Regions from separate parts of the Escherichia sp. HH091_1A genome, predicted to be linked through region 2. Evidence: predicted binding sites of a transcription regulator. Region 2 holds the regulator's gene; each other region holds the start of a gene.

Region 1 (10,607 bases), 1.6 Mb from region 2:
CATGGTCTGCGAAGGGGCGACACTATAGCTACCCTGATGAGAAGAGACAAGCCCTTTTCTGGTCCACCAGGGCCCAAAGTGGTAGCATATCATGAATATTCCTCCCTTTGACGACGAATGCTTATGTCTATACAGAACGAAATGCCTGGTTACAACGAAATGAACCAGTATCTGAACCAACAAGGGACGGGTCTGACCCCTGCTGAGATGCATGGTTTAATCAGTGGGATGATATGTGGTGGTAACGATGACAGCTCATGGCTGCCGCTGCTTCACGACCTGACGAACGAAGGCATGGCTTTCGGTCATGAGCTGGCACAGGCATTGCGCAAAATGCACTCTGCTACCAGCGATGCCCTGCAGGATGACGGCTTCCTTTTTCAGCTTTATCTGCCTGATGGCGATGATGTCAGCGTTTTCGATCGGGCTGATGCGCTGGCAGGTTGGGTTAATCACTTCCTGCTTGGTCTTGGCGTTACGCAACCGAAGCTGGACAAAGTGACCGGCGAAACCGGTGAAGCCATCGACGATCTGCGTAACATCGCGCAGCTGGGCTACGACGAAGACGAAGATCAGGAAGAGCTGGAAATGTCGCTTGAAGAGATCATCGAGTACGTCCGTGTTGCCGCGCTGTTATGCCACGACACCTTTACTCATCCGCAACCGACCGCGCCAGAAGTACAAAAACCGACTCTACACTAAAAACAAAAAACGTAAGGAGAGTGTTATGAGTGAGATATCCCGGCAAGAGTTTCAGCGTCGCCGTCAGGCCCTGGTGGAGCAAATGCAACCCGGCAGCGCCGCGCTGATTTTTGCTGCACCAGAAGTAACACGTAGCGCCGACAGCGAATACCCCTATCGTCAGAACAGTGACTTCTGGTACTTCACCGGCTTTAACGAACCGGAAGCGGTGCTGGTGCTGATTAAAAGCGACGACACTCATAACCACAGCGTTCTGTTTAACCGCGTTCGCGACCTGACGGCAGAGATCTGGTTTGGTCGTCGCCTAGGCCAGGATGCCGCGCCAGAGAAACTGGGCGTTGACCGCGCACTGGCATTCAGCGAAATCAATCAGCAACTTTATCAACTACTTAATGGTCTGGATGTGGTGTACCACGCCCAGGGCGAATATGCATATGCTGATGAAATCGTGAACAGCGCGCTGGAAAAACTGCGTAAAGGTTCGCGACAAAATCTCACCGCACCGGCAACAATGATCGACTGGCGTCCCATTGTTCATGAAATGCGCCTGTTCAAATCACCAGAAGAGATTGCCGTACTTCGCCGCGCGGGGGAAATCACCGCCCTGGCGCATACCCGGGCGATGGAAAAATGCCGTCCGGGAATGTTCGAGTACCATCTGGAAGGCGAAATTCACCACGAATTTAACCGCCACGGTGCGCGCTATCCGTCCTATAACACCATTGTCGGCAGCGGTGAAAACGGCTGCATTCTGCACTACACCGAAAACGAGAGTGAACTGCGCGACGGTGACCTGGTGTTGATTGACGCGGGTTGTGAATACAAAGGTTACGCGGGCGATATTACCCGCACCTTCCCGGTCAACGGCAAATTCACCCAGGCCCAGCGTGAAATCTACGACATTGTGCTGGAGTCTCTTGAAACCAGCCTGCGCCTGTATCGTCCGGGAACGTCCATTCAGGAAGTCACCGGTGAAGTGGTGCGCATCATGGTTAGCGGCCTGGTAAAAATCGGCATCCTGAAAGGTGATGTTGAAGAACTGATCGCCCAAAACGCCCATCGTCCTTTCTTTATGCATGGCCTTAGCCACTGGTTAGGTCTGGATGTCCATGATGTTGGCATTTATGGTCAGGATCGCTCGCGCATTCTGGAACCGGGCATGGTACTGACCGTAGAGCCGGGGCTGTACATTGCGCCGGATGCGGATGTACCAGAACAATATCGCGGTATCGGCATTCGTATCGAAGACGACATTGTGATTACCGAAACCGGCAATGAAAACCTCACCGCCAGCGTAGTGAAAAAGCCGGAAGAAATTGAAGCGTTGATGGCTGCTGCGAGAAAGCAATGAGCGTAATCATCGTCGGTGGCGGCATGGCGGGCGCGACGCTGGCGCTGGCTATTTCCCGGTTAAGTCACGGGGCGCTGCCGGTACATTTGATTGAAGCGACCGCGCCAGAGTCTCATGCTCATCCGGGCTTTGATGGACGGGCTATTGCGCTGGCGGCGGGCACCTGTCAGCAACTGGCGCGCATCGGCGTCTGGCAATCTCTGGCAGATTGCGCAACCAACATCACTACCGTTCATGTCAGCGATCGTGGTCATGCCGGATTCGTCACCCTCGCCGCAGAAGATTACCAACTGGCGGCGTTGGGGCAGGTTGTCGAATTGCATAATGTCGGGCAACGGCTGTTTGCGCTATTGCGCAAAGCGCCTGGCGTAACGCTGCATTGTCCGGATCGCGTGGCTAACGTTGCCCGTACTCAGAGTCACGTTGAAGTGACGCTGGAGAGTGGCGAGACGCTGACGGGCTGCGTGCTGGTAGCCGCTGATGGCACCCATTCCGCGTTAGCCACCGCGTGCGGTGTTGACTGGCAGCAGGAGCCTTACGAACAACTGGCCGTGATTGCGAACGTTGCGACTTCCGTTGCGCACGAAGGCCGGGCGTTTGAGCGTTTCACACAATATGGCCCGTTGGCGATGTTGCCGATGTCTGACGGACGCTGTTCGCTGGTCTGGTGTCATCCACTGGAACGGCGCGAAGAGGTGCTGTCGTGGAGCGACGAGACGTTTTGCCGTGAACTCCAGTCGGCCTTTGGTTGGCGACTTGGGAAAATTACCCACGCTGGTAAACGCAGTGCTTACCCGCTGGCGTTAACCCGCGCCGCCAGACCTGTTACCCATCGTACCGTGCTGGTGGGCAATGCGGCGCAAACTCTGCACCCGATTGCCGGGCAAGGGTTCAACCTCGGTATGCGGGATGTGATGAGCCTTGCGGAAACCCTGACTCAGGCGCAAGAGCGCGGAGAAGACATAGGTGATTACGGCGTCTTGTGCCGTTATCAGCAGCGTCGACAGAGCGATCGAGAAGCAACCATCGGCGTCACTGACAGCCTTGTACATCTTTTTGCCAACCGTTGGACGCCGCTGGTTGTCGGGCGCAACATCGGGCTGATGGCAATGGAATTATTCACTCCGGCACGCGATGTGCTGGCGCAGCGCACCCTCGGTTGGGTGGCGCGTTAAAGGCGGCTTTAAGGAATAAACAATGCAAAGTGTTGATGTAGCCATTGTTGGCGGCGGCATGGTGGGGCTGGCGGTTGCCTGCGGCTTGCAGGGCAGCGGCTTACGCGTTGCCGTACTGGAGCAGCGCGTACCGGAACCCCTGGCGGCGGATGCACCACCACAACTGCGCGTTTCGGCTATCAATGCCGCCAGCGAAAAATTACTCACCCGTCTTGGCGTCTGGCAGGAGATTCTCTCCCGCAGAGCCAGTTGCTATCACGGCATGGATGTGTGGGACAAAGACAGTTTTGGTCACATTTCGTTTGACGATCAAAGCATGGGCTATAGCCATCTTGGGCATATCGTTGAAAATTCAGTCATTCACTACGCGCTGTGGAACAAAGCACAGCAGTCCTCAGATATCAGCCTGTTAGCCCCTGCAGAATTACAGCAGGTCGCCTGGGGAGAGAACGAAACCTTCCTGACGCTGAAAGACGGCAGCATGTTAACGGCGCGTCTGGTGATTGGCGCAGACGGCGCTAATTCCTGGTTGCGCAACAAAGCCGATATTCCGCTGACTTTCTGGGATTATCAGCATCACGCGCTGGTGGCGACCATTCGCACGGAAGAACCGCATGATGCGGTGGCGCGACAGGTTTTCCATGGCGAAGGCATTCTGGCCTTTTTGCCGCTTAGCGATCCGCATCTTTGCTCAATTGTCTGGTCACTGTCCCCAGAGGAAGCACAGCGGATGCAGCAGGCAGGCGAAGACGAATTTAACCGCGAGTTAAATATCGCTTTTGATAATCGCCTGGGCTTATGCAAGGTTGAGAGTGAACGCCTGGTGTTCCCGCTGACTGGGCGTTATGCGCGCCAGTTTGCCGCGCACCGTCTGGCGCTGGTGGGCGACGCCGCGCATACCATTCACCCGTTGGCGGGGCAGGGGGTGAATCTCGGCTTTATGGATGCTGCAGAGCTGATTGCTGAACTGAAACGGTTGCATCGTCAGGGTAAAGACATCGGGCAGTACATTTACCTGCGTCGCTATGAGCGTAGCCGCAAGCACAGTGCGGCGCTGATGCTGGCAGGTATGCAGGGATTCCGCGATCTGTTTTCCGGGGCTAATCCGGCGAAAAAACTGCTGCGTGATATTGGTCTGAAACTGGCCGACACGCTTCCTGGCGTTAAACCACAACTTATCCGCCAGGCAATGGGATTAAACGATTTGCCTGAATGGCTGCGTTAAAAATTTCTCCTCTGTTGTTTATTTGATACCCATCACACTTTCATCTCCCGGTTTTTTCGCCGGGAGATTTTCCTCATTTGAAATAAACTAATTTCACCTCCGTTTTCGCATTATATTTTCTAATGTCACGAATTTTTGATTTAGTGTTTTTTGACATTTTTTCAGTTCTTAATATTGCCTTATTCAAACTAAGTTTCTCATCACATCATCTTTGTATAGAAACTGGAATATTTTTTGGTTTTTTATTCTGTTGCGATTTTGGCGTTTTTTAACCATAAGCTAATGTGATGATCAATTTTACCTTATGGTTAACAGTCTGTTTCGGTGGTAAGTTCAGGGAAAAGAGAACGATTGCGTTGGGGACCGGGAGTGGCTCCGATGCTGGGTTTCGTGGTGATAATTTCACCATGAAAAAGTTGTCAGCCCCGCTTATTCAATGAGGACAAGATGGCACAACAGACTCCTTTGTACGAACAACACACGCTTTGCGGCGCCCGCATGGTGGATTTCCACGGCTGGATGATGCCGCTGCATTACGGTTCGCAAATCGACGAACATCATGCGGTACGTACCGATGCCGGAATGTTTGATGTGTCACATATGACCATCGTCGATCTTCGCGGCAGTCGCACCCGGGAGTTTATGCGTTATCTGCTGGCGAACGATGTGGCGAAGCTCACCAAAAGCGGCAAAGCCCTCTACTCGGGGATGTTGAATGCCTCTGGCGGTGTGATAGATGACCTCATCGTCTACTACTTTACTGAAGATTTCTTCCGCCTCGTTGTTAACTCCGCCACCCGCGAAAAAGACCTCTCCTGGATTACCCAACACGCTGAACCCTTCGGTATCGAAATTACCGTTCGTGATGACCTCTCCATGATTGCCGTACAAGGGCCGAATGCGCAGGCAAAAGCTGCCACACTGTTTAATGATGCTCAGCGTCAGGCGGTGGAAGGGATGAAACCCTTCTTTGGCGTGCAGGCGGGCGATCTGTTTATTGCCACCACCGGTTATACCGGTGAAGCGGGCTACGAAATTGCGCTGCCCAATGAAAAAGCGGCGGATTTCTGGCGAGCGCTGGTGGAAGCGGGCGTTAAGCCCTGCGGTCTGGGCGCGCGTGACACGCTGCGTCTGGAAGCGGGTATGAATCTTTATGGTCAGGAGATGGACGAAACCATTTCTCCTTTAGCAGCCAACATGGGCTGGACCATCGCCTGGGAACCGACTGATCGTGACTTTATCGGTCGTGAAGCTCTGGAAGCGCAGCGTGAACATGGCACAGAAAAACTGGTTGGTCTGGTGATGACCGAAAAAGGCGTGCTGCGTAATGAACTGCCGGTACGTTTTACCGATGCGCAGGGCAATCAGCATGAAGGCATTATCACCAGCGGTACTTTCTCCCCGACGTTGGGTTACAGCATTGCGCTGGCACGCGTGCCGGAAGGTATTGGCGAAACGGCGATTGTGCAAATTCGCAACCGTGAAATGCCAGTAAAAGTGACGAAACCTGTTTTTGTGCGTAACGGCAAAGCCGTCGCGTGATTTACTTTTTGGAGATTAATTGATGAGCAACGTACCAGCAGAACTGAAATACAGCAAAGAACACGAATGGCTGCGTAAAGAAGCCGACGGCACTTACATTGTTGGCATCACTGAGCACGCTCAGGAGCTGTTAGGCGATATGGTGTTTGTTGACCTGCCGGAAGTGGGCGCAACGGTAAGCGCGGGCGATGACTGCGCGGTTGCCGAATCGGTAAAAGCGGCGTCAGACATTTATGCGCCAGTAAGCGGTGAAATCGTGGCGGTAAACGACGCACTGAGCGATTCTCCGGAACTGGTGAACAGCGAACCGTATGCAGGCGGCTGGATCTTCAAAATCAAAGCCAGTGATGAAAGCGAACTGGAATCACTGCTGGATGCGACCGCATACGAAGCATTGTTAGAAGACGAGTAACGGCTTTATTCCTCTTCTGCGGAAGAGGATTAGGGTGAGGAACATTTACGCCTCACCCTCACTCTCTTCGCAAGGAGAGAGGTTCACAATTCACTGCACGTTTCAGGAACCATCGCTCATGACACAGACGTTAAGCCAGCTTGAAAACAGCGGCGCTTTTATTGAACGCCATATCGGACCGGACGCCGCGCAACAGCAAGAAATGCTGAATGCCGTTGGCGCACAATCGTTAAACGCGCTGACCGGCCAGATTGTGCCGAAAGATATTCAGCTTGCGATACCACCGCAGGTTGGCGCACCGGCGACCGAATACGCCGCGCTGGCGGAACTCAAGGCTATTGCCAGTCGCAATAAACGCTTCACGTCTTACATCGGCATGGGTTACACCGCCGTGCAGCTACCGCCGGTTATCCTGCGTAACATGCTGGAAAATCCGGGCTGGTATACCGCGTATACTCCGTATCAACCTGAAGTCTCCCAGGGCCGCCTTGAAGCACTGCTCAACTTCCAGCAGGTAACGCTGGATTTGACCGGGCTGGATATGGCTTCGGCTTCTCTTCTTGACGAAGCCACTGCTGCTGCCGAAGCAATGGCGATGGCAAAACGCGTCAGTAAACTGAAAAATGCCAACCGCTTATTCGTTGCTTCTGACGTGCATCCGCAAACCTTAGATGTAGTACGTACACGCGCAGAAACCTTTGGTTTTGAAGTGATTGTCGACGATGCGCAAAAAGTTCTCGATCACCAGGACGTCTTCGGCGTGCTGTTACAGCAGGTCGGCACTACCGGTGAAATTCACGACTACACTGCGCTTATCAGCGAACTGAAATCACGCAAAATTGTGGTCAGCGTCGCCGCCGATATTATGGCGCTGGTGCTGTTAACCGCGCCGGGTAAACAGGGCGCGGATATTGTCTTTGGTTCGGCGCAACGCTTCGGCGTGCCGATGGGCTACGGTGGCCCACATGCGGCATTCTTTGCGGCGAAAGATGAATACAAACGCTCAATGCCGGGCCGTATTATTGGTGTATCGAAAGATGCTGCGGGCAATACCGCGCTGCGCATGGCGATGCAGACTCGCGAGCAACATATTCGCCGTGAGAAAGCGAACTCCAACATTTGTACTTCCCAGGTACTGCTGGCAAACATCGCCAGCCTGTATGCCGTTTATCACGGCCCGGTTGGCCTGAAACGTATCGCTAATCGCATCCACCGTCTGACCGATATCCTGGCGGCGGGCCTGCAACAAAAAGGTCTGAAGCTGCGCCATGCGCACTATTTCGATACTTTGTGTGTGGAAGTGGCCGACAAAGCGGGCGTGCTGGCGCGTGCCGAAGCGGCTGAAATCAACCTGCGTAGCGATATCCTGAACGCGGTTGGGATCACCCTTGATGAAACCACCACGCGCGAAAACGTGATGCAGCTTTTCAGCGTACTGCTGGGCGATAATCACGGACTGGACATCGACACGCTGGACAAAGACGTGGCTCACGACAGCCGTTCTATTCAGCCTGCAATGCTGCGCGATGACGAAATTCTCACCCATCCGGTGTTTAATCGCTACCACAGCGAAACCGAAATGATGCGCTATATGCACTCGCTGGAGCGTAAAGATCTGGCGCTGAATCAGGCGATGATCCCGCTGGGTTCCTGCACCATGAAACTGAACGCCGCCGCCGAGATGATCCCAATCACCTGGCCGGAATTTGCCGAACTGCACCCGTTCTGCCCGCCGGAACAGGCCGAAGGTTATCAGCAGATGATCGCCCAACTGGCTGACTGGCTGGTGAAACTGACCGGTTATGACGCCGTCTGTATGCAGCCGAACTCTGGCGCTCAGGGCGAATACGCGGGGCTGCTGGCGATTCGTCATTATCATGAAAGCCGCAACGAAGGGCATCGCGACATCTGCCTGATCCCGGCTTCTGCGCATGGCACTAACCCGGCTTCCGCGCATATGGCAGGAATGCAGGTGGTGGTTGTGGCGTGTGATAAAAACGGCAACATCGATCTGACTGACCTGCGCGCGAAAGCGGAGCAGGCGGGCGATAATCTCTCCTGCATTATGGTGACCTATCCTTCCACCCACGGCGTGTACGAAGAAACGATCCGTGAAGTGTGTGAAATCGTGCATCAGTTCGGCGGTCAGGTTTACCTTGATGGCGCGAACATGAACGCCCAGGTTGGCATCACTTCGCCGGGCTTTATTGGCGCTGACGTTTCGCACCTTAACCTGCATAAAACTTTCTGCATTCCGCACGGCGGTGGTGGTCCGGGTATGGGGCCGATCGGCGTGAAAGCGCATTTGGCACCGTTTGTTCCGGGTCATAGCGTGGTGCAAATCGAAGGCATGTTAACCCGTCAGGGCGCGGTTTCTGCGGCACCGTTTGGTAGCGCTTCTATTCTGCCAATTAGCTGGATGTACATTCGCATGATGGGCGCAGAAGGGCTGAAAAAAGCAAGCCAGGTGGCAATCCTCAACGCCAACTATATTGCCAGCCGCCTGCAGGATGCCTTCCCGGTGCTGTATACCGGTCGCGACGGTCGCGTGGCGCACGAATGTATTCTCGATATTCGCCCGCTGAAAGAAGAAACCGGCATCAGCGAGCTGGATATTGCCAAGCGTCTGATCGACTATGGTTTCCACGCGCCGACTATGTCGTTCCCGGTGGCGGGGACGCTGATGGTAGAACCGACTGAATCTGAAAGCAAAGTGGAACTGGATCGCTTTATCGATGCGATGCTGTCTATCCGCGCAGAAATTGACCAGGTGAAAGCCGGTGTCTGGCCGCTGGAAGATAACCCGCTGGTGAACGCGCCGCACATTCAGAGCGAACTGGTCGCCGAGTGGGCGCATCCGTACAGCCGTGAAGTTGCAGTATTCCCGGCAGGCGTGGCAGACAAATACTGGCCAACAGTGAAACGTCTGGATGATGTTTACGGCGACCGTAACCTGTTCTGCTCCTGCGTACCGATTAGCGAATACCAGTAATTTACTGATTCGACTATCTTCTAAAGGCGCTTCGGCGCCTTTGACACTGATGTCAAACTCAACATTGCCTGATGCACCTCGTTTATCAGGCCTACATAGTCTGTGCAATGTATTGAATTTGCACGATCTTGTAGGCTGGATAAGGCGTTCACGCCGCATCCGGCATAATAAAAGCACTTTGTCATCAATAATTTGAAAGGCGCTTCGGCGCCTTTATTTTTTTAGGAAAACAAATGACTATAGCACTTGTGACCGGTGGCAGTCGCGGCATCGGGCGGGCAACTGCATTACTGTTGGCGCAAGAAGGGTATACGGTGGCGGTTAATTATCAGCAAAACCTCCACGCGGCGCAGGAAGTGGTGAAGTTAATCACGCAAGCCGGTGGCAAGGCATTCGTGCTTCAGGCGGATATCAGCGACGAAAATCAGGTCATCGCAATGTTTACAGCAATCGATCAGCACGATGAACCGCTAGCCGCGCTGGTCAATAACGCCGGGATCTTGTTTACCCAGTGCACCGTAGAAAACCTTACCGCAGAGCGAATCAACCGGGTACTTTCCACCAATGTGACGGGATATTTTCTCTGTTGCCGCGAGGCGGTAAAACGCATGGCGCTTAAAAATGGCGGTAATGGCGGTGCTATCGTCAACGTCTCTTCAGTGGCCTCACGGCTGGGATCGCCGGGAGAATACGTTGACTATGCGGCATCGAAAGGGGCGATTGATACGTTAACCACAGGGCTGTCGCTGGAAGTCGCCGTGCAGGGGATCCGCGTTAACGGCGTGCGGCCAGGGTTTATTTATACCGAAATGCACGCCAGCGGTGGCGAACCTGGACGCGTTGATCGCGTTAAGTCGAATATCCCCATGCAGCGTGGCGGACAGGCGGAAGAGGTCGCGCAGGCCATCGTCTGGCTGTTAAGTGATAAAGCCTCTTATGTCACGGGAAGTTTTATCGATTTGGCGGGTGGAAAATAAAACAGGACAGTTGTCTGACCGGATGCAACGCAACAAGTATTGCATCCGGTACTTCATCGACTTAAAGCTTCTCGCCGTTGCTGGCAATCACCTCTTTGTACCAGTTAAAGCTCTTCTTACGTGAACGCGACATATCGCCAGTACCGTCGTCATGTTTATTCACATAGATAAAGCCGTAGCGTTTGCTGTACTGCCCGGTGGTGAACGACACGCAGTCGATGCAACCCCACG
Region 2 (10,607 bases):
AACTGCTTGCCTTGCCATTTTTGTAGTGCGGCGCGACAGCCATAGCCACCAATCAGAAACGCGATAGTTTGCGGGACATAGCTTAAACCAATCACTGCCGGGCTGTAACCCATTTCGCTAAGGATGAACGGTGAACCGGTCAGCCATGCAAAAAAACTGGCTGAACAGGCCGCGTATACCAGCACGTTGCCGCGATAGGTTTTAGAACGTAGCAGATCGGTAAAGGTCAGACCATCCTGACTATTGTTACGGGCCTTCGTCGTGGGTTTGAGCCAGAAAATAGGCAGAATCAGCACCACGGTAATGGCAAACAGGGTGGCGAATATCGCCTGCCAGGAAAAATGGACCAGCAGCCAGCTTCCTAACAGAGGAGCCAGTGCCGGAGATAGACCCACCAGCGGCATGATGGTCGCAAAAATACGGTTAACTTTCTGTGAAGGATAATAATCCGTCACTAACGCTTGCCAGATAACCGCCGCGGCGCAGACACCTACAGCCTGTACAAAACGCAATACCAGCAGCGTGGCGGCGTTTTCAACCCACAGCATCCCCAGACTACCTAACGCAAAAATTGTCAGGCCGATGAATAACACCGGTTTACGACCATAACGGTCGGAGAGCGGCCCCCACAGAAGCTGGGCTGCGGCAAATCCGGCAAGGAACAGACTAAGGCTGGCACTGACAGCAGACGCAGGCGTTTGCAGGTCGGCCTGTATGGCGGCGAAAGCAGGCAGATACATATCGGTTGCCAGAAAACCGAGTACGCTCAAACCTGCCAGCCAGACTAAAAATCTTTTCCCAGGTTGCATGTATATTCTCTAAATCTCTCAATTAAACACCGCCGCAAAGTGTAGGGAGTGAAATTAGTGTTGTGAAACGGTAATATTTGATGACTGGTTTCAAAAATTTTGCAGGCAGACTATGTGGTCAGAATATTCACTCGAAGTTGTTGATGCGGTAGCGCGTAATGGTAGTTTTAGCGCTGCAGCCCAGGAGTTGCATCGCGTTCCTTCTGCGGTCAGCTATACCGTGCGTCAGCTGGAAGAGTGGCTGGCGGTGCCTCTGTTTGAACGACGTCACCGTGATGTGGAACTGACCGCTGCCGGGGCGTGGTTTCTCAAAGAAGGGCGCTCTGTTGTCAAAAAAATGCAGATCACTCGGCAGCAATGTCAGCAGATAGCGAACGGCTGGCGCGGTCAGTTAGCTATCGCAGTGGATAATATTGTCAGGCCAGAACGTACACGGCAGATGATCGTTGATTTTTATCGCCATTTTGATGATGTCGAACTTCTTGTCTTTCAGGAAGTGTTCAACGGTGTCTGGGATGCGCTTTCCGACGGGCGCGTGGAACTGGCGATTGGCGCAACACGCGCGATTCCGGTAGGCGGTCGTTATGCCTTCCGGGATATGGGGATGCTAAGCTGGAGTTGCGTTGTTGCCAGCCACCACCCGCTGGCGTTGATGGATGGCCCGTTCAGCGATGATACGTTGCGCAACTGGCCGTCATTGGTGCGCGAAGACACCTCACGAACGCTACCTAAACGTATTACCTGGTTGCTGGATAACCAAAAAAGACTTGTCGTGCCTGACTGGGAATCATCGGCAACCTGTATCTCGGCAGGATTATGCATAGGGATGGTGCCAACACATTTCGCCAAACCGTGGCTTAATGAGGGGAAGTGGGTAGCATTAGAACTGGAAAACCCCTTTCCGGATTCGGCATGTTGTCTGACATGGCAGCAAAATGATATGTCGCCTGCGTTAACCTGGTTGCTTGAGTATCTCGGCGATAGTGAGACGCTGAATAAGGAGTGGCTGCGGGAGCCGGAAGAGACTCCCGCAACGGGTGATTAACGACGATAGTCTCGGAACGGGCCGTCAGCCACGGAGCGGCGTTCAATCAAGCGCGGATGCACTTCAATGGACTGCGGTTCTTCACGTTTGTTGACGATACGATCCAACAGCATGTTGAACGCTGTTTCACCCAGCGAATCTTTTGGCTGATGGATCGTGGTCAGCGCCGGCGTAAAATAGCGGGCGTTGCGCACGTTATCATAACCGATCAGCGAAACATCCTGCGGGACGCGCAGACCCATTTCATCAGCAGCACAAAGTGCGCCCATTGCCATGATATCGCCACCACAGAAGACGGCAGTAGGGCGATGCGGCTGCGACAGTATTTGCTGCATGGCGCGATAACCGGATTCAGGTTCAAAGTCACCCTGTACAATCCAGCTTTCCGGCACTTTGATCATCGCTTCTTCCATTGCCTTCATAAAACCGGCAAGGCGGCCTGCGCCAGTGTTACGTTCCAGCGGGCCGGGGATAACGCCGATTTCGCGGTGACCGCGTTCAATCAGATAACGCCCGGCCATGTAGCCGCCTTCGAACGCGTTATCAATGACCGCATCGGTGAAGTCAGCTTTTGCTTCACCCCAGTCCATTACCACCATTGGGATATGGCGATACTCTTCCAGCATCGTCAGCAACGGCTCTGGGTACTCAGAACACATCACCAGCAGACCATCGACGCGTTTTTGCGCCATCATCGACAGATAAGCCCGCTGTTTCTCAAGATTGTTCCACGCATTACCCAGAATCAGGGTGTAACCTTTCTGGAAGCAATTTTTTTCAACCGCTTCAATGATCTCGGCAAAATAGGCCGCTTCGCTGCTGGTCGCCAGCAAACCGATAGACTTGGTGTGGTTAACCTTCAGGCTACGCGCCACCGCGCTAGGGGAGTAGTGTAATTCTTTAATCGCTGCCCACACGGCGTTGCGCGTTTCTTCAGCGACGAAACGTGTTTTGTTGATTACGTGTGACACAGTTGTAGTGGAAACGTTTGCTCGTTTCGCTACATCTTTTATTGTTGCCATTCCATTTCACTCCAGACCCTAACTTCAGCTCCTGCAAAATCGCAAGGTAAACGTTTGCCTTTACACACCTTACGCACAACAAAAGTGTTGCGGTACGCCGGAAAAACGACACGGAGCGTCAGGAAGGGGTCAATGGCCAGTACGCAAATAGTGTAAGCGTGGAATTTTGGCCGATCTTGACGAAAAGGGGAAGTGGTAAAAACACTTATCATTATAAATGACGGGAGATTTTTTCATCACAGTGTGTAAAAATGCGTAATATCACTTTTTGTGTGGTAATAAAAAAGGAGAAAACTTGATGAGCACCGACCTTAAATTTTCACTGGTAACAACGATTATCGTCCTCGGTTTGATCGTGGCCGTGGGTTTGACTGCCGCGCTGCACTGATTTCCTCTCGAGGGAGCGCGTTCTCCCTCGCATCTCCTTCCTGTTTGTTAGCAAAATGGCAAAAGTGTTTTCTCTTTTTGTTATTTTCATTTTTTTGTGATTGCTGTCATGCTTTCGCCACTTTAATGAATATCGCGTAATGACGCGAAGAGGTGGAGATAAGGCATGAAAATTAACTATCCGTTGCTGGCGCTGGCGATTGGCGCGTTTGGTATCGGGACAACGGAGTTCTCGCCAATGGGCTTGTTGCCCGTCATTGCGCGCGGTGTGGATGTCTCGATTCCTGCTGCCGGAATGTTAATCAGTGCCTATGCAGTTGGCGTAATGGTGGGCGCGCCGCTGATGACGCTTCTACTTTCTCATCGTGCCCGCCGCAGTGCGTTGATTTTCCTGATGGCGATTTTCACGCTCGGCAACGTACTTTCCGCCATCGCGCCGGATTATATGACCCTGATGCTTTCACGCATTTTGACCAGCCTGAATCACGGAGCATTTTTTGGTTTGGGTTCAGTCGTGGCCGCAAGCGTGGTGCCAAAACATAAACAGGCCAGCGCAGTTGCCACTATGTTTATGGGGTTAACCCTGGCAAATATCGGTGGCGTGCCGGCGGCGACCTGGTTGGGTGAAACCATCGGCTGGCGGATGTCATTTCTGGCAACGGCGGGGCTGGGCGTGATTTCAATGGTAAGTCTGTTCTTCTCATTACCTAAAGGTGGCGCAGGGGCGCGACCTGAAGTGAAAAAAGAGCTGGCGGTATTAATGCGTCCGCAGGTGCTGTCTGCATTGCTGACGACGGTGCTGGGAGCTGGCGCCATGTTTACCCTCTACACCTATATCTCTCCGGTACTGCAAAGTATTACCCACGCAACACCGGTGTTCGTCACGGCAATGCTGGTGCTGATTGGTGTCGGGTTCTCTATTGGGAACTATCTCGGCGGCAAACTGGCAGATCGTTCAGTTAACGGCACGTTGAAAGGCTTTTTGTTGCTGCTGATGGTGATTATGCTGGCAATCCCGTTCCTGGCCCGCAATGAGTTTGGCGCAGCTATTAGCATGGTGGTGTGGGGAGCAGCAACCTTTGCGGTCGTACCGCCGTTACAGATGCGCGTGATGCGTGTCGCCAGTGAAGCGCCTGGTCTGTCTTCATCAGTCAATATTGGTGCCTTTAATCTTGGAAATGCGCTGGGAGCAGCTGCTGGTGGTGCGGTAATTTCCGCTGGGCTGGGATACAGTTTTGTGCCGGTGATGGGGGCGATTGTCGCGGGACTGGCATTATTGCTGGTGTTTATGTCAGCCAGAAAACAACCTGAGGCAGTTTGCGTTGCCAACAGCTAATTAAACAAAAACGCAGAAGGATAACCTTCTGCGTTACAGTTGCTGGCAACGTGCGATTTATCTTGCCGGATGCGGTGTTAACGCTTCATCCGAGTTGGCATGGTAAGCGAAGCGCATCAGGCAATGTTGCATTTGCCATCAGTTATTATGCAGCGAGATTTTTTGCTACGAATTCCCAGTTCACCAGCGCCCAGAAGTGCTCCAGATAGCCAGGACGTGCATTGCGATAGTCGATGTAATAAGCGTGTTCCCAGACATCAACGGTCAGCAGTGGAGTCGCATCGGTGGTCAGCGGAGTACCCGCGTTAGAGGTTGAAACGATAGCCAGTTTGCCATCGCTGTTTTTCACCAGCCAGGTCCAGCCAGAACCAAAGTTTTTGATTGCTGCATCAGTAAACTGTGCTTTGAAATCGGCAAAGCTGCCAAAAGATGCGGCGATAGCTTCAGCGACTTTTCCAGTCGGTTCGCCACCCGCGTTCGGTGCCAGGCAGTTCCAGTAGAAAGTATGGTTCCAGACCTGAGCTGCGTTGTTGAATACGCCACCTTCAGAGCTGCGAATAATCTCTTCCAGTGATTTACCTTCAAACGCGGTACCTTTAATCAGGTTGTTCAGGTTAGTGACATAAGTCTGATGATGCTTGCCGTAGTGATACTCGATGGTTTCCGCAGAAATGTGCGGTGCCAGAGCATCTTTAGCATATGGTAGTGCAGGTAATTCGAATGACATTGCTACTCTCCTTTATTATTAATTTGCATACGTACAATAGCCTTATTGTGCGTATGGATAGGGTAGCAAATTAAAAGGTGAGACAAAAGATGAACTTACCCTGTTGCCGTAACAACAGGGTAAAGTTTTAGCGAAGTGTTTTTGGGGTCATTACCCGGCGAGCGCCAACATAGTGGCGCTGCCAGTAGTCTTCACTGAGAGAAGTGATTTGAATTTCCTGACCCGTACGCGGTGACTGAATAAATTTGCCGTTGCCGACATACACGCCGACATGATCGGCTGTACCGCGTCCCTGAGTACGGAAGAAGACCAGGTCGCCGTTTTTCAGTTCACTACGTTCGATAGGTGCTGCATCACGCAGGTGATACATTTCATTCGCCGTACGCGGAATACGAATTTTTACCAAATCTTTATAAGCGTAATAAACCAGACCGCTGCAATCAAAACCGGTACGCGGTGAGCTGCCACCCCAACGATATGGCTTACCAATTTGCTGCATCAGTTTATTCATTGCCACTTTTGTGGCTTTTTGCACCTTCGCTTTGTGTGCGTCGGCAAGGGTTCCTGACGCGGCATTTTTGACTTTCACACAATGCGATTTATAGCCCTTACGTTTGGTACACTTTTCGGTAAAGCTGGCTGAGGCCGTTTTATTGACGACGTGTTTGCTGCGAGTTTTGGCGTTTTTAGAAGCGGTAATGGAAGATTTTTTAACGGAGGAAGCGGTTTTGCTTTTGGTCGTACTTTTACTGGCGGCTTTTTTCGCTGTTTTCTGGCTGGCTTTCTGGGTCTTTTTGGTGGTTGCCGTGCTTTTCTTTTTATCTGCTTTTTTGGTGATATGAGTGGTAGCAGAACTCTCCCTGGCTTGCTTTGAAGCATGGGCCATAGGCATTAAAGGCAGGGTGGTAAAAAGTAAAGCACAGAGCGTGATCGAAATACGGTTTATCCGCGCCACTGAGCGTCCCTCTGTTAAGGCAGGTCTATCATGCCTGCGTCTGATTTACAAAACTTGATAATTCTAATGCATAGAAGAAGAGAAAGTTAATAGCTTTTATTGTTAAAAAATACGTTTCGTCGGCGAGCGCAAAAAAATGCAGCAGTGGAAGCTAAAAATGGTTATAAATACGCCAGTTTGCCGTGCATAAGGGAAGAAACGAATATTTGAAATGCAACAAATAGAACAAAGGGATAAAATAGCAAAAGCGTGATGAAAATGTTATTTTCCGATGCCGCACTGACCCGCTACAATGTCAGATTACTGCCGTAAAGAAGTTTGAGGAAGCAAGACAATGAGCACCACTATCGAAAAAATCCAACGCCAGATTGCTGAAAACCCGATCCTGCTGTACATGAAAGGTTCACCGAAACTGCCGAGCTGCGGTTTCTCTGCCCAGGCAGTCCAGGCGCTTGCCGCATGTGGCGAACGTTTTGCCTATGTTGATATCCTGCAGAATCCGGACATTCGTGCGGAACTGCCGAAATATGCTAACTGGCCGACCTTCCCGCAACTGTGGGTTGACGGCGAGCTGGTCGGCGGTTGTGATATCGTGATCGAAATGTATCAGCGTGGCGAACTGCAGCAGCTGATCAAAGAAACTGCCGCTAAATACAAGTCTGAAGAGCCGGACGCTGAATAATCCGTCCTGCAATACTGACGGATGCGAACGGGCATCCGTCAGTCCTTTCTCTATCCCCAATCCAGTCCTTGTGGCGAACTTGAAAATCCCGCCTCACGCAGCAGCGTAAACATCGGCGTTTGCCGGACCGGTAGGTCATTCACTTCTGTTAGCGTAAAGCGCAGCCGTGGTTCGCGACGCAGTGCGGTAGTCAGCGCGTGGAAAATCTCTGGGGCGAGTAATTCCTCTTTTTCCTGCCAGACCAGCATTTTTTTGCCACCTTGCGCCAGATAGAGTAACAATTTGCCGCCAGAAACGACCACCAGCGCACCCGCCCGACGCGTTGGTATCAGCGTTGCCGGATGTGCAGGCCAGGGCAGAAGATTTCCCCATGCATTAGCCGGATCGTTGGCAGAGAGCGCCACTGGTGTATAGTGGCGCGTTTGCGTGGCTTGTGTCGCCAGATCGCGCAATCGGTCAATAGTCAGACGTTCAGCGAATTGCGCGCCACCCAGACTTTCTACAAAACGACCTCGCATAATTCGCCCGGAGTCTTCCATACTTCGACAAAGCGTTTGCATCGATGGAAACCCGCCAGGGATATTTTCGGCTATCACCGCCTGACGACTGATGATGCCGTAGCGGTCGAGCATATTTTCCGCCAGCGCCAGCATCCTTTCGGTATCGTTTAGTGGCTCCACCTGCAATAACGACCAGCGTCCAGCCAGATTTGGTGTGTTGTAAGATAGCAGCGGCGAGACGGGTTGCGCATAGACAGGACGTCCACGACGAGCCCGGTGGCTGCGACGAGTTGAGGTGCGTGTGTTGGTACTGCTGCGGGTGAGGGCGCGTAACGGTGCCCAAATGTCGCTGGTGATGACGCCTTGCCAGACCAGCGCCCATAACGCCTCTTGCAGGGCTGAGGGAGCAACCGATTCGTCGATTTTATCGCGTATCCGTTGGCTGATTTGTTGTGCAAACCAGGCTCCTCCGTCAGCCAGAACCGTGACTATCGCTTGCTGCAGCGCCGAACGATTCGCCTGATTCGCTTCGGCGGGAGTGAACGATTCTGCGGCATATTCCTGTAGATGCAGTGCCACCAGACCGTCATCTTCACCCAGTTTTTTTTGCCCCGACCAGATAACCGCACCGGTTGCCAGTAATTCATCGAGCATTTCTGGCGAATAGTCGCGTACGCGGGCAGGCAGGATCTGGCTTTCCCAGAGTGAGGCGGGTAAACCGACTCCGGCAAGCTGTTCGATCACCCGCACGACGCCATCCACACCCTCATAAACGCCTGGCGATGTTGAGGCAAAGAGTGCCGGGCTACCATCGGTGGCGGGTAATACGCCCTGACGTTCCAGCAGCAATCGCGCATAGGTCGTGGCCGCAACGGGACGTGTCGCTTCTCTGGCGGCTTGCAGCGAGCGCAAACGCAGACGACGAAATACTTCATCGCTCACCCAGATGCCTTGTTGCAGATTCATCACCAGCCCCTGTTCGCGCAGTTGCTGAAGTTGCTCTTCGACAATGGCAATACCGAGACTAAACTCATGAGCCAGTTGTTCAGACGTGACCAGAGCATGAGCCCGGAGATAGCGCAGAAAGAGGTCGCGAAGCGGGTAACTGACTCGGTGCAAATAAATCTCTGGCAGTGACTCTGGTAGTCGTACGCCGAGGGCATCGCGCAGCCTGGCGGCATCATCCATACAGGCAAGACGCTCCTGCCCGCTAATCATCGTCGGGAAGATTCGTTTTACTGCAAGAAGATTTTCCAGATACGACGCAATCTTTTCACTGCTGCCTGTATGCCGTTGCGCCAGGTCTTCAACGGTCATTGGCCCCAGTTCGCGCAGCAGGTCGAACAATCCTTCTTCACCTTTCGCTCTTCTACCAGAAGCCAGTCGTTGCAACTCTTCTTCCACCTGGCGAATGACCTGCGGGTCGAGTAATTCCCCCGGATCGACCTGTCCGAGTAGATTGCGCAGTAACTCGCTGTCCAGCGACAGTACGGATGCCCGGCGCTCTGCCAGCGGGGCGTCGCTCTGGTACATAAATTCCGCGACATAGCCGAACAATAAACTGGCGGCGAAAGGCGAAGGCGTAGGGGTCGTTACATCGGATATTTGAATTTCGCCACCGTTCAGGCGACGCATCAAACGTTCCAGCGCGGGAAGATCATAAACATCTTGCAGACATTCGCGTAGGGTTTCGAGAATGACCGGAAAATCCGGATATCCCTGAGCGATTTCCAGCAACTGACTGGCGCGTAGCCGTTGTTGCCAAAGCGGGGTGCGATGGCCCGGCGTGCGGCCCGGCATTAATAATGCCCGCGCGGCGCATTCGCGAAAACGGGCGGCGAAAAGTGCCGAGCTGCCTACCGCCTCGCGGACAATTTGCAGCAACTTTTCTGGTTCAAACAAAAAAATCGCGGCATCGGGCAATTTACCATCGGTGTCAGGAATGCGCGCAACAATGCCGTCATCACTGGCAACCACAGACGCGTCAGCGCCCCATAGTGCATGTATTCGCCCGGCAATCGCCAGCGCCCAGGGTTCATGCACCCGTCTTCCATAGGGAGAGTGCAAAATAATACGCCAGTCGCCAATTTCATCACGGCACCGTTCGAGGACCAGATGACGACTACCCGGAACGATGCCCGTCGCGTTGCGCTGCTCGTCAATCAACCCCTGAATATTGGCGATCGTATTTTCTTCTGCCAACCACGGGGGAATAGTCCCGGAAAAGAACGCGCCATCCGCCAGTAAATGGAGAAAATCGCCGATCATCTCGCCTAATTCTGCCGGACGTCCGTTACCTTCACCACGCCAGAAGGGAAGGCGGGCAGAACGACCTGGAGCAGGAGTCACAATCACCTGATCGCGGGTGATTTGCTGGATCCGCCATGAGGTAGCGCCGAGAGTGATAATGTCGTTCACCCGCGACTCATATACCATCTCCTCATCCAGTTCACCCACCCGCCGCGAACCGGCCTGTTCTTCACCTTCGGGTAATAACACGCTATACATGCCACGATCCGGAATGGTGCCACCGCTGGTAACCGCCAACAGCTGAGCGCCAGGTCGGGCGGTCAATATCCCGGTCTCCCTGTTCCAGACCAGTTTTGGTCGAAAAGCAGAAAAATCGCCAGAGGGATAGCGCCCGGAAAGCATATCCAGCGTGGCGTCAAAAACACGTCTTGGCAGATCTTTCCACGGTGCGGCACGGCGTACGCGGGAGTACCATTCGTCTGCCTGTAATGCATCCATCGCCGCGGTGGCAACGGTCTGCTGCGCAAGGACGTCGAGTGGATTATGCGGTGGTGTCAGGTTTTCCAGCCTGCCTGCGAACATACACTCAACAATGACTGCGGAATCGACTAAGTCACGCCTGGTTCGGGGGAAAAAAAGCCCTTTGGAGATACCACCTACCTGGTGTCCGGCACGTCCAATGCGTTGTAACCCACTGGCAACAGAAAGCGGCGTTGCCACCTGAATTACCAGATCCACCGCGCCCATATCAATCCCCAGTTCGAGACTGGAGGTTGCGACCACGCAGCGTAATTCACCCGATTTCAGCGCCTGTTCGGTGATGGCTCGTTGTTCTTTAGACACGGAGCCGTGGTGTGAGCGGGCAATAAAAATGTCGCTACTTTGTACACGGTT
Region 3 (10,607 bases), 2.6 Mb from region 2:
ATGCCCTTCATGCATGACGATGATGCGATCGCTCATGCCTAATACTTCTGGCATCTCCGATGACACCAGAATGATGCTCAAGCCATCGGCTTTGAACTGGTTAATCAGTTGATAGATCTCTTTTTTCGCGCCGACATCTACGCCACGGGTAGGTTCATCAAGAATCAACACTTTGGGGCGTGTCATCAGTCCACGGGCAATCGCCACTTTTTGCTGATTGCCACCGGAGAGCAAACCAATTGCCTGTTCCATCGACGGCGTTTTCACATTAAACAGACGAATAAAATCACTCACTGCCTGCTGTTCATCGGCATGCTTCAAACTGCCGCCAGCGCGGCTGAAGTAGCGCAGCGCGGTCAGCGACATATTCTCTTTTACTGACATACCCAGCACTAAACCGTCACGTTTACGGTCTTCGGAGATATACACAATGCCGTTTGCCAGGCCATCCTGCGGTGAACGGGTAACGACTTCATGCCCATCCAGGGTGACGTAACCGCTGGTGCGCGGCAGTGCGCCGTAGAGCACTTTCATCAGTTCGGTACGACCTGCGCCCATCAAACCAGAGACGCCAAGAATTTCGCCTTTGCGTAAAGTTAAAGAGACATCGTTAACGCCAGGTCCGCAGAGATTATCGACTTTCAGGCGGATATCTCCCGGCGCTTTGTCCAGGTGTGGATATTGATCTTCCAGCTTGCGGCCCACCATCATCTCAATCAGCGAATCTTCGGTCAGTGATGCCACTTCGCGCTCAGCAATAAATTGCCCGTCACGAAAAACAGTAACGTCATCGCAAATTTCGAAGATTTCTTTCATGCGGTGGGAGATATAGACAATACCGCGGCCTTGCGATTTCAGCTCGCGGATGACGCGGAACAGGGATTCGGTTTCGGTATCGGTCAGCGCATCGGTCGGTTCATCCATAATGATGACTTTCGACTCAAAGCTCAGCACTTTGGCAATTTCAACCATTTGCTGGTCACCGATGGAAAGATCGCCCACCAGCTTGTCACTTTTAAAACGCAGGTTAAGTTTAGCCAGCAATTTATCCGCTTCGGCATACATGGTTTCCCAGTCAATTTTGCCAAAGCGATTAACAAACTCACGACCGAGGAAAATGTTTTCGGCAATGGTTAACTGCGGGATCAGGTTCAGTTCCTGATGGATGATTCCAATGCCGGCTTCCTGGGATGATTTCGGTCCGGTAAACGTCGTTTCTTTCCCCAGCCATAAAAGCGTACCGGCATCGCGAGTATAGATACCAGTAAGCACTTTCATCATGGTGGATTTACCCGCGCCGTTTTCGCCCACCAGCGCCATCACGCGGCCAGGATAGACATTTAACGCTGCGCCCGAGAGGGCTTTTACGCCCGGGAAGGCTTTATCGATGCCTTTAAGCTGAAGTAATGCTTCCATGACGGCCTCAGAACGTCACGCCAGCATAGAGAATGATATTCGCATACGGAGAACATTCTCCGCTGCGAATTACCGCCTGACTTTCTGCGGTTTGTTGTTTGAATTGTTCATGCGTGGTGTAACGAATTTCAATGGTATTTCCCTGGTGTTTTTGCAGCTGCTCAAGGTGAGTGAGCAACGTTTCGTGGAGTTGCGGATTATGTTGTTTGATCTCTTCCGCGATAATGGCAGCCTCGACCTGCATTTCATTTGTGACGACGCCCAGCACCTGCATAAAAGAAGGTACCCCCTGGGTTAATGCCATATCGATACGCGTTGTACTTTTGGGGATGGGTAAACCAGCATCACACACCACCAGCGTATCGGTATGTCCCAGACGGGAGATCACCGAAGAAATATCAGAATTAAGAACGGTGCCTTTTTTCATTTTTTTCTCCATCAGCGAAACGTTTCGCTGACCCGCAGTTTAATCCTGACTGAGTTGGGAAAACCATCGTGACGTTACGGAAATGTGATCAACATCGAAACGTTTTACATGGTGATTAACCATGAAAACAAAAACGCCCCCTTATGGAGAAAGGAGGCGTCTGGCGTTAAATTTCGACCTGAGTACCCAGTTCGATAACCCTGTTTGGCGGGATTTCAAATTGATCCGGTGCGCGCAGCGCATTACGTTGCAACAGCAAATACAGCTTGCCGCGCAAACGCAAATACCACGGACGTTTGCCGAGGATCAACGACTCATGCGACATAAAGAAGGAGGTTTCCATCATCCGGCAACTTAATCCTTCCAGACCGCAGCGGTGGAATACTTCTTCCACGTTTGGCGTTTCTCGCCAACCATAACTTGCCACCACGCGCCAGAAAGTGGGCGACAGTTGTTCAATCTGTACCCGACGGACGTTATGGACATAAGGCGCGTCTTCGGTGCGCAGAGTTAACAGAATCACCCGCTCATGCAATACCTTGTTATGTTTAAGGTTATGCATCAGCGCAAAGGGAATGACGTTGATTGCACGTGACATATACACCGCGGTCCCAGGCACGCGAACGGGCGGTGACTTCTCCAGCGAAGCAATCATCGCTTCCAGAGAGTTACCATGTTCATGCATCCGCCGCAGCAAGCGGAAACGTTCGCTCTTCCAGGTGGTCATCACGATAAACATCACCGTACCGAGGCTCAATGGCAACCAGCCGCCTGATAGCAGTTTATCGAGGTTAGCGGTGAACAATGGAATATCAACACAAAGGAAAGCAATCAGGATCAGCGCAACAAAATACTTATTCCAGTGCCAGTTCTGACGTGCCACGGTAGTTGAGAGAATAGACGTCAGTACCATGGTTCCGGTTACCGCAATCCCGTACGCCGCCGCCAGGTTGCTGGAGTGCTCAAAGCTGACAATCACAATCACGACCGCGACATAGAGCATCCAGTTCACAAACGGAATATAGATTTGCCCTGACTCCATTTCGGAGGTGTGAATAATGCGCATCGGCGACAAATATCCCAGACGTACCGCCTGACGCGTCAATGAGAAGACGCCAGAAATAACCGCCTGCGAGGCAATTACCGTCGCCAGTGCGGCGATGATCAGCAGCGGGATCAGCGCCCAGTCCGGTGCCAACAGGAAGAACGGGTTCTTAATTGCTTCCGGGTTCTTTAACAACAGCGCTCCCTGACCGAAGTAATTAAGAGTTAAGGAGGGCAATACGACGGTGAACCACGCCAGACGAATCGGGAACTTACCAAAGTGCCCCATATCAGCATACAGCGCCTCTACCCCCGTAATCGACAGCACCACTGCCCCTAACGCAATAAACGAAACCGTTTTATATTCAAGGAAGAAATGCACCGCCCACATCGGATTCAGCGCATGCAGCACTTCTGGGTTAGCAATAATGCTACGTAACCCCAGTACTGCCAGAATCAAAAACCAGGTCAGCATGATCGGCGCAAACAGCTTACCGACCATAGCCGTGCCATGTTTTTGAATCATAAATAGTAAAGTGAGAACGATGATTGAGAGGGGAACTATCCAGGTATCCAGCTGCGGGGCGACGATTTCCAGACCTTCAATGGCAGACATCACCGAAATAGCGGGTGTTATGACGACTTCACCATAGAAAAAGCTGCCGCCGATTAGCCCCATAATCACCAGCATTGATGTGGTTCGCGCTGACGTATTACGCCCGGCAAGCGACATCAACGTCAGGATCCCCCCTCACCGGCGTTATCTGCCCGCATCACGAAGGTGAGATATTTAATGGAAACCACAAAGATTAGCAGCCAGAAGATCAGCGATAAAAAGCCAAACACGGCATCGCGTTCAACGCCAAAACCAAACTGGCCGGACAAACATTCACGAAGTGTATATAACGGGCTGGTACCAATATCGCCGTAGACAACTCCAATCGCCGCGAGGGTAATCGCGGGCAACGATTGCTTATTATCAGTGCTCATAGACTAGTCTTTCGTTGAAATATGAAATGTGTGCTTAGTCCCTTGGCCCACAAAAAAGCGCACAGTATGCACGATTAACGACAAAATCGTACTCCTAAATGCGGCCACATTAACCTGGCTCAAAGAAAAATAGACCTCTTTTGAGACTATTTTAGCCACCAGCAAGAAACGTCTATACTCGCAATTTACGCAGAACTTTTGACGAAAGGACGCCACTTCATTATGGCTCACCCTCATTTATTAGCGGAAAGAATTTCCCGCCTGAGCAGTTCGTTGGAAAAGGGGCTTTATGAACGTAGCCACGCCATCCGCTTGTGTTTATTAGCGGCATTAAGTGGTGAAAGTGTGTTCCTCCTTGGCCCGCCAGGCATTGCCAAAAGTTTGATCGCTCGGCGCTTAAAATTCGCCTTTCAGAATGCCCGCGCGTTTGAATATCTGATGACCCGCTTCTCCACGCCGGAAGAAGTTTTTGGTCCCCTTTCTATTCAGGCGCTAAAAGATGAAGGGCGCTATGAACGTTTAACCAGCGGTTACCTGCCGGAAGCAGAAATCGTCTTTCTGGATGAGATCTGGAAAGCGGGCCCGGCAATTCTTAATACCTTGCTCACCGCCATTAACGAGCGCCAGTTCCGTAACGGTGCACACGTAGAAAAAATCCCGATGCGTCTGCTGGTGGCGGCCTCCAACGAGCTGCCGGAAGCAGACAGCAGTCTGGAAGCGTTATATGACCGCATGCTGATTCGTCTGTGGTTAGATAAAGTGCAGGATAAAGCGAATTTCCGCTCCATGCTGACCAGTCAACAGGATGAAAATGACAATCCGGTTCCTGCCTCCTTGCAGGTCACTGATGAAGAATATGAACGCTGGCAGAAAGAGATTGGTGAAATTACGCTGCCCGATCATGTATTTGAGCTGATTTTTATGCTGCGCCAGCAAATGGATAAATTACCGGATGCGCCTTATGTCTCGGATCGTCGCTGGAAAAAAGCGATCCGCTTATTGCAGGCCAGCGCCTTTTTTAGCGGTCGCAGTGCTGTTGCCCCGGTAGATCTCATTTTGCTGAAAGATTGCCTGTGGTATGACGCGCAAAGCCTGAATTTGATACAACAACAAATTGATGTATTGATGACCGGTCATGCCTGGCAACAGCAAGGGATGTTGACCCGCCTGGGCGCGATTGTGCAACGTCACCTGCAACTACAGCAGCAACAAAGCGATAAAACAGCCTTAACGGTAATTCGTCTGGGCGGCATTTTCAGCCGTCGTCAGCAGTATCAACTCCCTGTTAACGTTACTGCTTCCACTCTGACTCTGCTGCTGCAAAAACCGTTAAAACTGCATGATATGGAAGTGGTTCATATCTCCTTTGAGCGTAGCGCGCTGGAACAGTGGCTGAGCAGAGGTGGTGAAATTCGCGGCAAACTGAACGGTATCGGCTTTGCCCAGAAACTGAATCTGGAAGTTGATAGCGCCCAACATCTTGTCGTACGCGATGTAAGTTTACAAGGCAGTACGCTGGCACTTCCCGGTTCATCGGCTGAAGGTCTGCCAGGTGAAATAAAACAACAACTGGAAGAGCTTGAAAGCGACTGGCGCAAGCAACACGCTTTATTCAGCGAACAGCAAAAATGTCTGTTTATCCCTGGCGACTGGTTAGGTCGCATTGAAGCCAGCCTACAGGATGTCGGCACCCAGATTCGCCAGGCACAACAATGCTAACGCTGGATACGCTTAATGTGATGCTGGCCGTCAGCGAAGAGGGATTGATCGAAGAGATGATCATCGCGCTGCTGGCCTCACCGCAGCTGGCAGTCTTCTTTGAAAAATTCCCACGACTGAAGGCGGCAATCACTGATGATGTTCCCCGCTGGCGTGAGGCGCTGCGCAGTCGGCTGAAAGATGCCCGAGTCCCGCCGGAACTCACCGAAGAGGTGATGTGCTATCAGGAAAGCCAGCTCCTCTCCACGCCGCAGTTTATTGTGCAGCTACCACAGATCCTGGACTTACTGCATCGTCTGAATTCCCCATGGGCAGAACAAGCCCGACAGTTGGTTGATGCTAACAGCACGATCACTTCAGCGTTACACACACTTTTTCTCCAGCGTTGGCGTTTAAGTCTGATCGTGCAAGCAACGACGTTAAATCAACAGCTATTAGAAGAAGAACGCGAACAACTGTTGAGTGAAGTTCAGGAACGCATGACGCTGAGCGGGCAACTTGAACCGATTCTCGCAGATAATAATACCGCAGCTGGTCGTCTGTGGGATATGAGCGCCGGTCAGCTTAAACGTGGCGACTATCAGTTGATTGTGAAATACGGTGAATTTCTTAACGAACAGCCGGAACTGAAACGACTGGCAGACCAACTGGGGCGTTCCCGGGAAGCCAAATCGATACCCCGTAACGATGCGCAGATGGAAACCTTCCGTACCATGGTGCGCGAACCGGCGACCGTTCCTGAGCAGGTTGATGGACTGCAACAAAGCGACGATATTTTACGCCTTCTACCACCGGAATTGGCGACGCTGGGGATAACGGAACTGGAATATGAGTTTTATCGTCGGCTGGTGGAAAAACAATTGCTCACCTATCGCCTTCACGGTGAGTCGTGGCGTGAAAAAGTTATCGAACGCCCGGTAGTTCATAAAGATTACGACGAACAGCCGCGCGGACCGTTTATTGTCTGCGTGGATACTTCCGGCTCAATGGGCGGCTTTAATGAACAGTGTGCGAAAGCGTTCTGTCTGGCATTGATGCGCATAGCCCTCGCTGAAAATCGTCGCTGCTTTATTATGTTATTTTCCACCGAGATCGTCCGTTATGAGCTTTCAGGCCCACAAGGCATCGAACAAGCAATCCGTTTTTTAAGCCAGCAGTTTCGTGGCGGTACCGATCTTGCCAGTTGTTTCCGCGCCATTATGGAACGCTTGCAAAGTCGGGAGTGGTTTGACGCCGATGCGGTGGTGATTTCTGATTTTATCGCCCAGCGGTTGCCTGACGACGTGACGAGCAAAGTGAAAGAGTTGCAGCGGGTACATCAGCATCGCTTTCATGCCGTGGCGATGTCGGCACATGGCAAACCCGGCATCATGCGCATTTTCGATCATATCTGGCGCTTTGATACCGGGATGCGAAGCCGCCTGCTCAGACGCTGGCGGCGATAAACAATTACAGCAGAGAAGGGACGCTCTCGCGAACAGCTGCCGGCCATACACCACACTGAACCTGGCCGATATGTGGCAGTTGCAGCAGCAGCATGGTCAAACGAGACTGCCCGATACCGCCGCCGATGGTCTGCGGCATTTCACCGCGCAGCAGCGCCTGATGCCACTCCAGCTGCAGACGATCTTCATCACCGGTCAGCGCCAGCTGATGTTTCAACGTATCGGCATCCACGCGGATCCCCATGGAAGAAAGCTCAAACGCATCTTCCAGTACCGGGTTCCATACCAGAATATCGCCGTTCAGACCCGCATGGCCCAGCTCTGACGGGGTGCTCCAGTCATCATAATCCGGTGCGCGCACGTCGTGACGATGACCATCACTCAACTTGCCGCCAATCCCGACGAGGAATACCGCGCCAAGATCTTTCGCAATCGCCCGCTCACGTCCTTTGGCATCGAGATCCGGATAACGAGCCAGTAACTCCTGGCTGTGTACGAAGTGGATCTGATCCGGCAGGAACGGTGCCAGGCCAAACTCTTCGCTAACTGCAGCTTCGGTTGCTTTAATTCCCGCCCAGATCGCCTCTACCGTGCTTTTCAGAGTCGAGAATTGACGCTCGCCGTCGCCCATTACGCGCTCCCAGTCCCACTGGTCTACATAGATCGAGTGCAGCGGGGAAAGACGGTCTTCATCGGGGCGAAGGGCTTTCATGTGCGTGTATAGCCCTTCGCCCGCGCTGAAGTCATGTTGCCCTAAGGTCTGACGTTTCCACTTCGCCAGTGAATGAACCACTTCGAACTGGGCATCAGGCAGAGCTTTCACTTTTACCTGCACCGCTTTTTCACAGCCCGACAAGTTATCCTGCGTGCCATCCCCCACACGGCTAAGAATCGGCGCCTGGACTTCGATCAGCCCCAGACGTTCTTCCAGTTGACGAGAAAAGTGAGATTTCACGAAGCTAATTTGACGTTGTTTGGCAATGTAAGCGGTTTTCATTTTTTATACTCCTGCGTCCTGTTGCTTATGATTAAGCAACAAAAACCGACACACATGCAATAATCATTCAATAAAAAGCCTCACACACTTTTGATTCATTAAAAAATAAGGCTAAAATAGAGTGATTCTTCAATCTGCATAAGAAAATCCTATGGAAAATTATCTGATCGACAATCTGGACCGCGGCATCCTGGAAGCATTAATGGGTAATGCGCGTACCGCTTACGCCGAACTGGCGAAACAATTTGGCGTCAGTCCGGGGACGATTCACGTTCGTGTAGAGAAAATGAAGCAGGCGGGGATCATTACCGGGGCACGTATTGATGTCAGCCCGAAGCAGCTCGGTTATGACGTAGGCTGCTTTATCGGCATTATATTAAAGAGCGCCAAAGACTATCCTTCCGCGCTGGCAAAGCTGGAAAGCCTCGATGAAGTCACTGAAGCCTATTACACAACTGGCCACTACAGCATCTTTATCAAAGTGATGTGCCGTTCGATCGATGCTCTCCAGCATGTACTTATCAACAAGATCCAAACAATTGATGAAATTCAGTCCACTGAGACACTGATCGTCCTGCAGAACCCGATCATGCGTACCATTAAGCCATGATCGGCTTTTTTAATCCCATACTTTTCCACAGGTAGATCCCAACGCGTTCACAGCGTACAATACGCCACTCTTAATAAAGGTGGCGGTTTATGGCAGATATCACTCTTATCAGCGGCAGCACCCTCGGCGGTGCCGAATATGTAGCAGAACACTTGGCTGAAAAGCTGGAAGAGGCGGGTTTTACCACCGAAACGCTGCACGGTCCGCTGTTGGAAGATTTATCTGCCTCGGGGATCTGGCTGGTTATCAGCTCAACCCACGGTGCCGGAGATATTCCGGACAACCTTTCTCCTTTCTATGAAGCATTGCAGGAACAGAAGCCCGATCTTTCTGCGGTCCGCTTTGGCGCTATCGGTATTGGCAGTCGTGAATATGACACCTTTTGTGGGGCTATCGATAAACTCGAGGCAGAACTCAAAAATTCCGGTGCAAAACAGACAGGCGAAACACTGAAGATCAACATCCTTGATCACGACATTCCGGAAGATCCGGCAGAAGAATGGCTGGGATCGTGGATTAATTTACTCAAATAAGTATACAGATCGTGCGATCTGTTGTGGATAACTCTGTCAGGAAGCTTGGATCAACCGGTAGTTATCCAAAGAACAACGGTTGTTCAGTTTTTGAGTTGTGTATAACCCCTCATTCTGATCCCAGCTTATACGGTCCAGGATCACCGATCATTCACAGTTAATGATCCTTTCCAGGTTGTTGATCTTAAACGCCGGATCTTTGTTATCCACAGGGAAGTGCGATCCTAATAAGAGATCACAATAGAACAAATCTCTAAATAAATAGATCTTCTTTTTAATACCCAGGATCCCAGGTCTTTCTCAAGCCGACAAAGTTGAGTAGAATCCACGGCCCGGGCTTCAATCCATTTTCATACCGCGTTATGCGAGGCAATCACCATGTTTTATCCGGATCCTTTTGACGTCATCATCATTGGCGGGGGTCATGCAGGCACCGAGGCCGCGATGGCCGCGGCGCGTATGGGTCAACAGACTCTGCTTTTGACACACAATATCGACACTCTGGGGCAGATGAGCTGCAACCCGGCGATCGGCGGTATTGGGAAGGGACATCTGGTAAAAGAAGTGGATGCACTCGGCGGCCTGATGGCGAAAGCGATCGATCAGGCGGGTATCCAGTTTAGGATACTAAACGCAAGCAAGGGACCGGCAGTTCGCGCTACCCGAGCTCAGGCGGATCGTGTGCTCTACCGTCAGGCGGTACGTACGGCGCTGGAGAACCAACCGAACCTGATGATCTTCCAGCAGGCGGTTGAAGATCTTATTGTCGAAAACGATCGCGTGGTCGGTGCTGTTACCCAAATGGGACTGAAGTTCCGTGCCAAAGCCGTCGTGCTCACCGTTGGGACGTTCCTCGACGGTAAAATTCACATCGGTCTGGATAACTACAGCGGTGGCCGTGCTGGTGATCCGCCGTCCATTCCGCTTTCTCGCCGTTTGCGTGAACTGCCGCTGCGCGTTGGTCGTCTGAAAACCGGGACACCGCCGCGTATTGATGCGCGTACTATCGACTTCAGCGTGCTGGCGCAACAGCATGGCGATAACCCAATGCCGGTATTCTCGTTTATGGGCAATGCGTCCCAGCATCCACAGCAGGTGCCGTGTTATATCACTCATACCAACGAGAAAACCCATGATGTGATCCGCAGTAACCTCGATCGTAGCCCAATGTACGCAGGGGTGATCGAAGGTGTCGGCCCACGCTACTGCCCGTCGATCGAAGACAAAGTCATGCGCTTCGCCGACAGAAATCAGCATCAGATCTTCCTTGAACCGGAAGGGCTGACCTCTAACGAAATTTATCCGAACGGTATCTCCACCAGCCTGCCGTTCGATGTGCAGATGCAAATCGTCCGCTCCATGCAGGGGATGGAAAACGCGAAGATCGTGCGTCCGGGTTATGCCATTGAGTATGACTTCTTCGATC

What was found. The regulator PurR, encoded in region 2, represses purine synthesis genes. The targets are predictions, from matches to a motif close to CANGCAAACGTTTGCNTG.
Region 1: gcvT (glycine cleavage system aminomethyltransferase GcvT) is a predicted target of PurR. The motif match lies at 4,794-4,811, and genes of this name have one in related genera.
Region 3: rbsD (D-ribose pyranase) is a predicted target of PurR. The motif match lies at 1,856-1,873, and genes of this name have one in related genera.

What each region holds. Positions count from the first base shown of each region.
Region 1 is NZ_AP025747.1:3,665,941-3,676,547, reverse strand. Features, by position in the region: gene ygfB (UPF0149 family protein YgfB) at 124-702, shown strand; gene pepP (Xaa-Pro aminopeptidase) at 728-2,053, shown strand; gene ubiH (2-octaprenyl-6-methoxyphenyl hydroxylase) at 2,050-3,228, shown strand; gene ubiI (FAD-dependent 2-octaprenylphenol hydroxylase) at 3,251-4,453, shown strand; gene QUF14_RS18465 (hypothetical protein) at 4,527-4,610, opposite strand; gene gcvT (glycine cleavage system aminomethyltransferase GcvT) at 4,901-5,995, shown strand; gene gcvH (glycine cleavage system protein GcvH) at 6,018-6,407, shown strand; gene gcvP (aminomethyl-transferring glycine dehydrogenase) at 6,526-9,399, shown strand; gene QUF14_RS18445 (SDR family oxidoreductase) at 9,633-10,376, shown strand; gene bglA (6-phospho-beta-glucosidase BglA) at 10,438-10,607, opposite strand, start outside.
Region 2 is NZ_AP025747.1:2,036,906-2,047,512, reverse strand. Features, by position in the region: gene punC (purine nucleoside transporter PunC) at 1-809, opposite strand, end outside; gene punR (DNA-binding transcriptional activator PunR) at 922-1,854, shown strand; gene purR (HTH-type transcriptional repressor PurR) at 1,851-2,876, opposite strand; gene cydH (cytochrome bd-I accessory subunit CydH) at 3,175-3,264, shown strand; gene QUF14_RS10150 (MFS transporter) at 3,430-4,599, shown strand; gene sodB (superoxide dismutase [Fe]) at 4,745-5,326, opposite strand; gene mepH (peptidoglycan DD-endopeptidase MepH) at 5,454-6,281, opposite strand; gene grxD (monothiol glutaredoxin 4) at 6,616-6,963, shown strand; gene QUF14_RS10130 (ATP-dependent helicase) at 7,014-10,607, opposite strand, start outside.
Region 3 is NZ_AP025747.1:4,593,097-4,603,703, reverse strand. Features, by position in the region: gene rbsA (ribose ABC transporter ATP-binding protein RbsA) at 1-1,416, opposite strand, end outside; gene rbsD (D-ribose pyranase) at 1,424-1,843, opposite strand; partial or broken gene kup (low affinity potassium transporter Kup) at 2,010-3,877, opposite strand; gene ravA (ATPase RavA) at 4,100-5,596, shown strand; gene viaA (ATPase RavA stimulator ViaA) at 5,590-7,041, shown strand; gene asnA (aspartate--ammonia ligase) at 7,046-8,038, opposite strand; gene asnC (transcriptional regulator AsnC) at 8,190-8,648, shown strand; gene mioC (FMN-binding protein MioC) at 8,738-9,181, shown strand; gene mnmG (tRNA uridine-5-carboxymethylaminomethyl(34) synthesis enzyme MnmG) at 9,560-10,607, shown strand, end outside.